Regions from separate parts of the Mesorhizobium sp. W016 genome, predicted to be linked through region 1. Evidence: riboswitches for the same ligand, from Rfam matches in the RefSeq annotation. Region 1 holds a riboswitch; the other holds the start of a gene.
The links. A riboswitch is a leader RNA that binds a small molecule or an ion and turns the genes downstream of it on or off. The one in region 1 is predicted to bind thiamine pyrophosphate.

Region 1 (6,142 bases):
AAGCAAGCGCCACATCACCTGTAGCCGGTTTGGTCGTAAATTATGTCCGCTTCCGGGCAATATCGCGTGATCCGCCCGAACTTGCGCCGATATAGCGCCGAAACGCTTCAGGGCCAGTGCCGTCGAAAAAATCGCCGGCAGGTCCCGTCGCGGCAACCCTGCCATTGTCCAGAAAAACCATCTGCTCGCCGATACGGCGAGCGTCTTCCGGCTGATGCGTGACGAACAGCACCGTCATCGCCCGCTCGGCATGAACGCCGGCCACCAGGTCGAGCATGTCGTCGCGCAGTGCTGGCCCGAGCGAAGCGAACGGCTCGTCGAGCAGCAGCACTGGCCGGTCGCGCACCAGAACGCGGGCGAGCGCCACGCGCTGCCTTTCGCCGCCGGAGAGTTCGCGCGGCAGGCGCATTTCCTTGCCGGCCAGGCCGACGCGGTCAAGCGCCTCGGCGATTGCGGCGCGATCGGCGTCGGTCAGGTTGAGCGATGGCGAGCGGCCGAGCCCGACATTCTTCTCCACCGAGAGATGAGCAAACAGATTGTTTTCCTGGAATACCATCGACACCGGCCGCGCCGAAGGCGGCTCGGCGCCGACATCGGCGGCGCCGATCAGCACACGACCGGACTCCGGCGTCTCGAAACCAGCCACCAGATTGAGCAAGGTCGATTTGCCCGAACCGCTTGCCCCCATGATGGCGGTGATCTTAGATGTATCGAATTCGACATCGAACAGGAATGGCGTTTCGCCATAGCTGAACGAGACCTTGTCCAGCCGGACAGTCGTGCCTTTCTCCACAGCGGACGTCACGATCTCTCTCCCCGTCCCAGCCAGTCTGCCGCGACCACCAATGCAAGGCAGACCGCCCCGAGCAGCAAAGCCAGCCCGGCAGCATCGGCCGTGCGATAGCTGCCCATGCGCGCCAGCAGGAGATAGGGCAAGGTCTGCACCGAATCGCTGCCGAACAGCGCGATGACGCCGAGATCGCCGAGCGACAGTGCCATGGCGAAGGCAAAGCCGGTGGCCAGCGGCCGCCGGAGCGATGGCCAGTCGACCAGAAGCAGCCGGTTCCAGCCCGCAATGCCGAGCTGCGCGCACAGCTTTTCATGGCGCTCGCTCGCCGCATCATAGGCCGGGCGCATCGCGCGGATGGCAAAGGGCATCGCCATCACCGCATTGACGGTGACGACCATGACCGGCGCGATGGCAAAGACATCGCTGACCGTGCGCAGCAGGAGAAACCAGCCGGCGCCGATGACGATGGGCGGCACGACGAGGACGAAGCCGGCGCCGGTGTCGGTGGCATGTTCGAGCAATGAACGGGCACTGGACCGGCGGCGCAGCGACAGTGCCCGCCGCGCCATGATCAGCGACAGTGCCAGCGCCACCGAAAGTAGCGCCGCCGAGAAGGCGAGACCGGCGCTGGTCAGCGTCGCCTGACGCACGGCACTCTCGCCCGCCAGCCGGCCGAGATCGGCGCCGAGGCCGGAGGCAACGGTGGCCGCCATCGGTCCGGCGACGAACAGCAAGGCGAGCACGATCAGGACGGCGTTGAACGCTGTTTCTGCTTTGCCGGCCAAGTGATAGCGGCGCGGCGCGACAGGCAAATTGGCGTCGCCGGTCACATTGGCGCCGAGCCGCGTCAGCGCCAGCATGACGGCGAAAGTCAGCGCGATCTGTAGCACCGTCAGCGTCACCGCTCGCGCCGGATCGAAGTCGAAACGCAGCGCCTGATAGATGGCGACTTCCAGCGTCGTCGCCGCCGGCCCGCCGCCGAGGATCAGGACGATGGTGAAGGAGGTGATGCAAAGCATGAAGACAAGCCCGGCGACGCCCGGCAGCGCGGCGCGCAGCACCGGCCACTCGATCAGCCGGAAGGCTGGCCTCGCTCCCATGCCGAGCTGGCTCGCCAGCCGCCATTGATCGGCCGGCACCGTTCCCAGCGCTTCGAGGAACAGCCGGGTGGCCAGCGGCAGGTTGAAGAAGACGTGGGCGACGAGGATGCCCGACAGCCCATAGATGTCGGGCCAGCTCTGGCCACCGATCGCGGCGAAATAACCGGCGCGGCCATAGAGCGCCAGTATGCCCAGCGCTGCGACAATCGCCGGCAAGGCAAGGGGCACAGTGAACAGCTGCAGGATGAAGCCGCGTCCGAAGAAGCGCGGATGCCGCGACAGCGCCCGGGCGACGAAGAGCGCCGGTACGGCGGAAAGCAGAGTCGAGAGCGCAGCCTGCCAGAGCGTGAAGCGGACAACGCGCAGGAGATAGAGGTCAAAGGCGGACGCGGCGCCGGAAAGGTCGTGCGCGCCTTCGCGGATAAGGCCGGCGAAGGCGCCACCGATCAGTAGCGCGATTGCCGCAAGCGCGACAATGCCGGCCGTGATGCGGGGGTCAGAGGGATAGTGCGCACGCATTTCGCGCTATCCAACCCTACGGCGCACGTTCGCTGCTGACGCAAATATTTCACGGAAGTCGAGTTCCCGCCCACCCCTCTCTGGCCTGCCGGCCATCTCCCCCGCAAGGGGGGAGATTAGCAGCTTCGCTCCCCGCCCCATCCTCGCAGCGTTGGAGGTTGGCGAAAGCTTCCGAGCGCTTGATCTCCCCCCTTGCGGGGGAGATGGCCGGCAGGCCAGAGGGGGGTGTTCAAGCGCCATCCTGAATTCCTACTTGCTCATCACCGCCAGCCATTCATCCACCCAGGCCTTGCGATTTGCCGCGACCTCTTCCGGGCTGAACAGCAAGGTCTTCGCCGGCTTGACCAGCCTATCAAAAGCCGGATTGAGCGGCTTGTCGGTTTTCCCAGCCGGGAACATCCAGTTGGTCTCCGGAATGACATCCTGGAATTTCGGCCCGGTCATGAAGGCCAGAAACTTTGCCGCCAGCGGGTTCTTCGCGCCCGTGGTGGTGATGCCGGCGACCTCGACCTGCAAATACTCGCCTTCTTCGAACGACGCCGCCTGGAAGCGCCCGGTGTTCTCGGCCACCATGTGGTAGGCCGGCGATGTCGTATAGGACAGCACCATCGGCGCCTCGCCCTTGGTGAACAGGCCATAGGCCTCGCTCCAGCCGGGCGCCGCCGTCAGCACTTTGCCCTTGAGTTTGGCCCAGGCTTCCGGCGCCTTGTCGCCATAGACCGACTTAACCCACAGCAGCAGGCCGAGGCCCGGCGTCGACGTCCTCGGATCCTGGATGACGATCTTGTCGGCGGCATCGCCCTCGACCAGTTCCTTCAGGCTCTTCGGTGGGTTCTTCAGCTTCTCGGTGTCGTAGACGACGGCGAAATAACCATAATCATAGGGCACGAAAGTGTCGTCGCTCCAGCCGCCCGGCACGTTGTTTTCAGCCACCGCGCCATGTCGGACAAACAGGCCGGAAGCCTTGGCTTCCGCGGTGAGGTTGGTGTCGAGGCCAAGCACGATATCTGCTTTGGTCGAGGCTCCTTCCAGCTTGACGCGGTTGAGAAGTGCGACGCCGTCGGCCGCCGAGACGAAGTCGACGCTGCAGCCGCACTCGGCTTCGAATTCCTTCTTCACCTGGGGGCCCGGACCCCAGTCGGCAGTGAAACTCTCATAGGTATAGATCGTGAGTTTTTCCTGCGCTGACGCAGGGCTTGCCAGTAGCGAAACAGCAAGCCCCAGCGCTGGGACAAGACGGGACAAAAACATGCGCATCGGCGCCTCCTTCATTCGTGTTGAAAGGAATTGAGGCGTCGGGCTGTCCGAAGCGTCTAATCCCTCCGCCGGTACAAACCGGATCAGGTTCAGCGGGTTGGCGAGACTGCCTCTCAGCCGGTCCGCGAAGATCGCGTCCGGCACCCCGTTAGAGCGTTTCGACACATAGGCCCGGCCAAGGTGCCACGCAAGTGGAAGTTTGCCCGAGCATGATCCCGGAAAGTGGAATCCGTTTCCGGAAAAAGATCATGCTCCAACAAAGAGTGACGGTGCCGCTCGGCCTTCCGTTTCGTCGGCGGGGCTGGTAAGGGCCAGCGGATATGAGCACATTCACCATCCTGCTTGGCGGCGATCTCGTCCGCACGCCGCGGCTCGACCGGCAGGTCGCGGGCACGCGCGTCATCGCCGCCGACGCCGGCATCGATCATGCCCGCCTGCTCGGCCTGATGCCGGAGCTGTGGGTCGGCGATTTCGATTCCGTGCCGGCGGACCTGCCTGCCGATCTCGCCGCCGTGCCGCGGGAGGTGTTTCCTCCCGAAAAGGACAAGACCGATGGCGAACTGGCGATCGCGGCGGCATTGGAACGCGGCGCCACCAGCCTGGTGCTGGCCGGCGCTTTCGGCGGCAAGCGCGCCGACCACGCCTTCCTCCATCTGGCGCTCAGCCTGCGGCTGGCAGAGACAGGCACAAAAGTGCTGTTGACCAGCGGAGCGCAGGAAGGCGCCCCTCTGCTGCCTGGCAAGGCCGGCTTCGACTATGCCGACGGAACGCTGTTTTCGGTGCTCGGCTTTTCCGATCTTTCGGGCCTCACCGTGTCCGGCGCGAAGTGGCCGCTCGACCATGTCGAGGTCGTGTTCGGCTCGTCGCTGACCATCTCGAACGAGGTCAAGTCCAACACGACCGGGGGCGGCCTCGAAATCGCGCTCGGCCATGGCCGCGCGCTGCTGCTCGCCCACCCCTACCCCTTGCCTGAAAGCTGACATGGCCCCGCCCCTTCTCAACCTCGACGGCATAAGACTGACCTTTGGCGGCACGCCGCTGCTCGACGGCGCCGAACTGACGGCGTCCGCCGGTGACAAGATCGCGCTCGTCGGCCGCAACGGCTCCGGCAAGTCGACGCTCCTGAAGATTGCCGCCGGTCTGATCGAGCCGCAAGACGGCGAGGTCTTCCGCCAGCCTTCGGCAACGGTGCGCTATCTCCCGCAAATGCCCGACATGGACGGCTTTGCCAATGTGCGTGCCTATGTCGAGGCTGGGCTTGGGCCTGCCGACGATCCCTACCGCGCCACATATCTGATGGAGCATCTCGGCCTCGCCGGCACGGAGAACCCCAACGATCTCTCCGGTGGCGAGGCGCGCCGCGCAGCACTTGCCCGCGTCATGGCGCCCGAACCCGATATTCTGCTGCTTGATGAGCCGACGAACCATCTCGATTTGTCGGTCATCGAATGGCTGGAAGAGGAGCTCGTCCGGACGTCTTCGGCGCTGATCGTCATCTCGCACGACCGTCGCTTCCTCGAACGCGTCTCGCGCGCCACTGTCTGGCTCGACCGTGGCCAGACCCGCCGCCTCGACAAGGGCTTTGGCCATTTCGAGGAATGGCGCGACCTTGTGCTGGAAGAGGAAGAGCGCGAACAGCACAAGCTCGGCCGCCAGATCGTGCGCGAGGAGCATTGGCTGCGCTATGGCGTGACGGCTCGCCGTAAACGCAACATGCGCCGCCTGGGCGAACTGCAGACCATGCGCCAGCGTTTTCGCGGCCATCGCGGCGCCGAGGGCTCGGCCACCATGGTGGCCAGCGACGCCGCCGAATCCGGCAAGCTGGTGATCGAGGCCAAGAACATCGAAAAGAGCTTTGGCGACCTCACCGTGGTCAAAAGCTTCTCGACCCGCATCCAGCGCGGCGATCGCGTCGGCCTTGTCGGGCCGAACGGGGCCGGCAAGACGACGCTGTTGAAGATGCTTACCGGCGAGATGAAGCCCGACGCCGGCTCGGTGCGGCTCGGCACCAATCTGGAAATCGCCACGCTCGACCAGAAGCGCGAGGCGGTCGATCCGGCCGAGACCCTGGCGCAGTATCTCACGGACGGGCGCGGCGAAAACCTCGTCATCAATGGCGAGCAGCGCCATGTCGTGTCCTACATGAAGGATTTCCTGTTCAAGCCGGAACAGGCGCGCACCCCGGTGCGCGAGCTGTCCGGCGGCGAACGGGCGCGGCTGCTCCTGGCGCGTGTTCTGGCGCGGCCGGCCAACCTTCTGGTGCTCGACGAGCCGACCAACGATCTCGACATGGAGACGCTGGAACTGTTGCAGGAACTTGTCGCCGGCTTTGCCGGCACGGTCATCCTGGTCAGCCACGACCGCGACTTCCTCGACCGCACCGTCACCAGCATCATCGCCCCGGACGGAGGCGGCCGCTGGATCGAATATGCCGGTGGCTATTCCGACATGCTGGCGCAGCGCGGCGGCACCCGGC
Region 2 (6,142 bases), 2.5 Mb from region 1:
AGCGATCAGCAGATCGCCGGCTTCCTGCGGGTGATCGCAGGCAAATTGGTAGCCGCGCCGCGTTGCCTCGACGAAGGCCGATGCGGCCTTCGGGTTTGCCTGGAGATATGCATTGCTGGAGGCGATCAAGGTGGTGTGCTCGTCGGGCACGCCGTAGTCGGCGTAGCGGAAGCCGCGCTGCCTGACGCCTTTCAACTCGGCAGCGACGCCTTCCCAGGTCGAGACCTCCAGCGTGAAGTCGACCGAGCCGTTGGCCAGCGCCTCATAGGCCGAGGTGCCTAATGTCACCGTCTCGAAAACGCCCTTGCCGCCATCGTGGCGGATGATGGTCGAGATCAGCGTGTTTTCCCAGGCGCTGCCGAAGCCGCCATAGGTCAGACCGTCGAGATTCCTGGGACTCTTGATCTCGCCGCGATCCGCGTTGAAGACCAACCGGCCGGTCTCCTGCTGGACCACGGCGTAGACCGCCTTGAGATCGGCGCCGGCAGCCCGCTGGGTGAACAGGCCGACGCCGGCAATGCCGAAATCGGCGATGCGGTTGGCGACCAGCGTGCCGGCGCCAGTATCGCCATAGGGCAGGATCTCAACATCGAGCCCGGCCTCGTGGTAGAACCCTTTGTCGCGGGCAACGAACAGGCCGACATGGTTGGTGTTGACCGTCCAGTCGAGCGCGACGGTGATTTTTTGCGTAGCCGCATGAGCGCGAGAGGCAAGCGGCAGTCCGGCAGCCAGCGTCAGCAGCAAAGCCTGCCGGCGTGTGAATTCGGTCATGAAAAACTCCTTTGAGCGGTCTGCGGGAACGAGGGCCGGTCAGTCCCGGGATTGAGCAGCGTGTCGAGGATGTCGGCTTCGAGCGCGGCGGCCTGGCGCGCGGCATCGCTGCCGGTGGTGCGCGGGCGCGGCAGCGGCACGGCAATCTCGCCGATGATGCGGGCCGGCCGCGCCGACATCAGATAGATGCGATCGGAGAGGTAGACGGCTTCGCGCACGTCATGGGTGATCAGCAGCGCCGTCCAGCGTTGGCGCTGCCACATGCCTTCCAGCCAGCGCTGCATACCCGCGCGGGTCAGTGCATCCAGCGCGCCAAAGGGCTCGTCGAGCAGCAGCATGTCGCGCTGCTGCACCACGGTGCGCAAAAGGGCGGCGCGCTGGCGCATGCCGCCGGAAAGCTCGGCCGGCCAGGCGCGCTCGAAACCGGCAAGGCCGAACTCAGCGAACAACGGCGCGACGCGTTCGCGCGCCGCCTTGCGGCCAAGACCCTGCACTTCCAGCCCCAGCGTCACATTGTCGATGACGCGCCGCCACGGCATCAGCGCGTCGCGCTGCGGCATGAAGGCGAAGGGGCTGCCCTGCAATCGCGCGCCGTCGAAGCGCATGTCGCCCTCGCCTTTCAGCGCGCCGGTCAGCAACTGGAACAGCGTCGACTTGCCGGCGCCGGAAGGGCCGAGGATGGAGACGAACTCGCCGGCCGCGACATGAAGCGAAATGCCGGCGAGCACCTCAAGCGCGCCGAAGTTCTTCCTGATGTCCCGGAGTTCGAGCCGCGTCATTGACGGTTCTCTTCTGCAGCTTCAACCTTGCCGTCGCGGCTTTCGCTCCCTGCATTCTCCCAAGGCATGGCGAAGCGCTGGACGAGCACCGCAATGGCGAACAAGACAAGCGTGAGCGCGGCGCTGACGGCGACCGCGGCGAGCACCAGATCGGGCCGAAAGTTGTTCTTGGCATTGAGCATGTAGATGCCCAGCCCCTTCGCCGCCCCCGCATATTCGGCGAAGATCGCGCCGACGACGGCGTAGGTGATGGAGATGCGCAGCCCGGCGAAGAAATAGGGCAGCGCCGAAGGCAGGCGCGCCAGCCAGAAGATGCGCCAGCGCCCTGCCCCCATGGTGGCGAGCATCTGCGAAATCGCCTTGCTGGTCGCGGCAAAACCCTCGACCAGCGCCACCATCATCGGGAAGAAGGTAACGAGCGCCACAAGCAAGATTTTTGGCATCAGCCCGAAGCCGAACCACAGTACGATGAGCGGCGCAATCGCGACCAGCGGCAAGGTCTGGCTGACAATCAGCAGCGGAAACAGCGCGCGGCGCAGCGGGGCCAAGAAATCGACCAGCGCCGAAAGCACGAAGGCAGCGACCAACGAGCAGGCGAAGCCGGCTGATGTGGCGCGGATGGTGGGCAGCGTGTTGTCGGCAAGGGCAGCGCGATGCTCCCAGGCCTGCTGCAGCACGCGCGACGGCGCCGGCAGCATGGTGGGCGCAGCGCCACCATAGCGGGCGTAGAGCTCCCACGCCGCGAGGAGCAGGGCGGAGGCGCAGGCGGCGGGGATGGTCTTGGCGATGGCTGCGGCTAATCTCCCCCCTCGAGGGGGAGATGTCGCCGAAGGCGACAGAGGGGGTCGTCTCGCATAGAGCGCCCACGCCTTGCCGATGCGAAAAGGACGTCGGCGCTCCACGCGCTGGGACCCCCTCTGGCCTGCCGGCCATCTCCTGCTCGAGGGGGGAGATTCGTGGGCATCGCGGTCTTCGCCAATCGCCAATGGCTCCCCTCCTCTCTGTGCTGAGGGGTCAGAGGCATCTCCTCCACGCAATGGGTCAGATAAACCAGCCACGGCAATATCCTCAAGGAACGACGCTTGAGCCGCGGCTCAGACGGCGCTCGGGCTGTTCGCCGAGATCGTGATGTCGAGGGTGACGTGGCCGGCGCCGGGGCCGAAGCGGCAGAAGGCCTCGTTGAGCGTGGCAAACACCGCACCGGCATCGCCACGCAATTTGGTGCAGAAGTTCTTTGAGCGCTCAAAGACGCCGGACTGTTTCAGGAAATCGATGCAGCCGTAGATCTCGTCCATATGGTCGCCCGTGCCCATAACGTAGAGCGAGAACTGCGCCGCCACCGGCTGACCGGTCGACGGCGTGGCCTGGACAGCGCGGATCGCGGCGATCTTGCGCTCGTCCAGCGGAATGGCGGGGCCGCCGGTCTCGTCGGAGCGGCAGATCGGATCGTCGGGCTCGCCCGGACAGCCGCGCGAGACCGCCGCCGAAAGCACGCAGTGCTTGCCGCTTTTGGCCGCCGCGACGAACAGGTCGCGCATGGCGGGAAACAGCACCTCGGGCGGCCCGACCATAAGGGTCGAGATGTCATCGGTTTCGATCCGCAGCCGGTCGCGCCAGGGATCGAGCGCGCCGAGCGCGCCGAGGATGACGCCGACGAAATCGTCGGTCATGGGATAAAGGGAAATCTGTGCGCCTGAAAACATCGCCCGCCTCGCTCCGCTGGTATTATCCAGATCAGCTTTAGGGTCCGAAGGCTTGCCGCCCTCATCTCAGCCCCGACGATACGGAGCACCCCTGTGGATGGGCGGGTTAAAGCACCGTTCGCGGCATTGGGGAAGCCGTTTGTTGAGGCACTGCGGGAAAGTGTTTTGGGCCAGACGTGCCGGGCGCCCGGGCGTTAACAGACGACTCGTCAGTTCGTTGCGTTATAACGTTTCCACGAACTTCTTATAACTGCGTTGAAATTCAAGCTGATAAACGTAATTATAAGAAAACGGCAGAGACTCCGCGCAGCCCTTACGGTTTCTGGATTTCCTTATCCGCGACCCCATCCGGACTGTGCTCCTGCATCGCTCGGGCTTGCCTGTGCTGGTCCCCTCGCCCCAGCGCTACGCCATCCACAAGCTGATCGTCGCCTCGCGACGCGGGCCGAGCGCTGGCGCCAAGCGGGAGAAGGATCTCCATCAAGCGCGCCTGCTGACCCAAGCGCTCGAAGCCACGCGTCGCCAGGACGACCTTGCCTTCGCCTTCATGGAAGCGTGGGACAAGGGCGAAAACTGGCGCGAGACGATCCGGGGCGGCTTGAACCTGTTCGACGCCGCCACGAGGGAAAACAGTCACACCATCCTGGGGAAATCCCTCCGCGAAATTGGTGCGACTCCTGAGGGATTCACGATGCGGGATTAGCTGAAGCGACCGCTGCTATATTCATTTCCATCGTCCCAACCGTACGAAATTGGCTTGACGCTTATTCGTACATAAAGTGCGATATCTCTTTTCGCAGAGAGGAATGTCCTTGAGCACAGCGAACCATGTTGCCTTCGCCGATCTCTCTCGGCCTTTGCTGTCACCCCCGTCGTTGCCGCCGCCTTTGTTGCCGCCGCCTTTATTGCCGCCCCCTTTGTTGCCCTTGTCATTCGATCAGTGCCAACGCCTCGCCGGGGCCTGGCGAATGGCCAGCCAGGACATCGCCGACGACATCCGCTTCATCCGCCAATATCTGAAAGTCGTTGCCGAGAAGGACGAGAGGCTGTCGACCGGCACCCTTGTTCACAGCCGCGCCTATGTAGAGGCCTGCGCCGGCTGGCTGCCACAGACCGTGACGCGCTATCTGCGCCACCTGCGCCAGATCACCGAATGCGAACTGGCCATGACAGCTGCCGGCATTCGCTTTGCGCTGTCGAGTTATGCCTGGGAGGCATGAGGGCGCCTGTCGCCAAACACAAGGAATTGCGCTGCCCGTCGCAGGCGCAATTCGTCAGGTTGAGAGGCTCGGGCGCGCCTGAACGGCGGGCGCCAAGGATGGCCCGGCCAGCGAATTCCGGCCTTGCTTTATTTCGACTGGTCTTATTTCGACTTGGCCTTATTTCGATTTGGCTTTGCCGGACTTTGCGGCGGCAGGCTTCGCTGCCTTTGGCTTGGCGGCTGCCTTGGCGGGCTTGGCGTCAGCTTTCTTCGCCGCCTTTTTTGGCTTGGCGACCGCGCCATCGACTTCAGCCGTGGCCTGCTCCCAGTGTTCCTGATGCGCGCCTTCAGGCCGGCCGGCCTTTTCCCAGATCTCGTGCGCGCGCTGGCGAATGCGGTCCTGTTTGACGTCCGTCACTTAAGCCTCCGTGGTTGGGTCCGGTCGGTTGGTCCAGATTCCACGAAAACATTAGCCGAAAATTCGGCCGGCGTCTTGAGTGACGAGACATCTCAGCGCGGGTCGGAAATCACCGCAACGCCGAGCAGCGCCGCTTTCTTGACGATCAGCCCGGCGAGGTCGGCATCCGAACGATCGGTGCCGGTGCGCTCCCGCAGGAGCGCGATCGCTTCCTTCATCGATAACAGCGCCGTGTTGCGCTCGGCCAGCAACTTGTCGCAACACGCCGCAACATTGGCGGAGTTCGGGGTCTCGACATGCGGCAACATGGCAATTCTCCTTTCATCATGTTCGTCATTCGGCCCTGCCGCCCTTTTGGGAAGAACGACAGGGCCGTATCACCGATGAATGGTTAGGTTGTCGAGCGTTACTCGACCACCTCGACAATCCTGCGCGTGCTGGGGTCGACCAACACGGTATGGTTGTCGACGACGGCGTATCTGTACTGAACGTCGGGAACCTCCTGCAGCTCGACAGTGTCAGGCAAGGCAGTGCCGACATTCAATTCGACGCCGAGCAGATTGACCGAGGCAAGCGGATGTTTCTTTACGTATTGGTGCACGACCGTGCGCTGTTCCGGGGTGATGATCACCTGCTGCTGTGCCGGCTGCGTGACGATGACCTCGTCGGCGGCGGCAATGCCGATACCAGCGATCATGGCGAGCCCGGCGACGGCGGGAATAAGGATGGTTTTCATCTTCGTCTCCTGTCGTTGTTGGCGAGCTCCGCCGTGTTCCCGCATGAGGCGAAAACAGCGCAGATCGAGGTGGCGGGCTCCTGGAGGCAAACGCAGCCGGTACGGTCTTGTTCCGCAAGCGGAGACTAAATTGATCGGCTTCCGGTCATGCCAGCAGAACCCGCACCCGCAAGATTCGCATTGAAGCACAATCCCTCAGGAGACCTTCGACATGGACGATGCACGGCTCCAATTCCGGTGGCGATCGCGGCCGGCGCCGGCATTGATCCGGTGACCGCGTCGCGCCCGGCCAAGACCGGAACCGACCGCCTTCGTGCCACGCCGTGAAGTTTCAAGCAAAGGTCATTGCTTCGGCGGCTGCGCAGGCACCTCGCCAGGCTTGATCACCGGCGTCTTGCCCTGATCCGGCGGCGGCTGCGTCATACCCTGGTCACCACTGGGCGGCGGCTGCAGCACGCCGCCGCAGGGACCGAGCGTGCTGGTCGATTCGCCGCCGCCATTGGCGACCGGCGGCTTCTGACCATCGTCCTGAGG

Region 2: it holds a riboswitch for thiamine pyrophosphate, as region 1 does, so the genes downstream of both, ACYG9V_RS13830 (YkoF family thiamine/hydroxymethylpyrimidine-binding protein) here and thiB (thiamine ABC transporter substrate binding subunit) in region 1, are expected to answer to the same signal.

The regions. Positions count from the first base shown of each region.
Region 1 is NZ_JBTTIF010000002.1:313,443-319,584, forward strand. Features, by position in the region: gene thiQ (thiamine ABC transporter ATP-binding protein) at 41-805, opposite strand; gene thiP (thiamine/thiamine pyrophosphate ABC transporter permease) at 802-2,409, opposite strand; gene thiB (thiamine ABC transporter substrate binding subunit) at 2,659-3,666, opposite strand; TPP riboswitch at 3,710-3,824, opposite strand; gene ACYG9V_RS01900 (thiamine diphosphokinase) at 3,987-4,646, shown strand; gene ACYG9V_RS01905 (ABC-F family ATP-binding cassette domain-containing protein) at 4,648-6,142, shown strand, end outside.
Region 2 is NZ_JBTTIF010000002.1:2,769,171-2,775,312, reverse strand. Features, by position in the region: gene ACYG9V_RS13845 (ABC transporter substrate-binding protein) at 1-771, opposite strand, end outside; gene ACYG9V_RS13840 (ABC transporter ATP-binding protein) at 768-1,550, opposite strand; gene ACYG9V_RS13835 (ABC transporter permease) at 1,547-2,389, opposite strand; gene ACYG9V_RS13830 (YkoF family thiamine/hydroxymethylpyrimidine-binding protein) at 2,645-3,253, opposite strand; TPP riboswitch at 3,244-3,356, opposite strand; partial or broken gene ACYG9V_RS13825 (GSU2403 family nucleotidyltransferase fold protein) at 3,567-3,956, shown strand; gene ACYG9V_RS13820 (hypothetical protein) at 4,222-4,473, shown strand; gene ACYG9V_RS13815 (DUF2934 domain-containing protein) at 4,633-4,872, opposite strand; gene ACYG9V_RS13810 (hypothetical protein) at 4,965-5,180, opposite strand; gene ACYG9V_RS13805 (DUF1236 domain-containing protein) at 5,279-5,608, opposite strand; gene ACYG9V_RS13800 (hypothetical protein) at 5,951-6,142, opposite strand, start outside.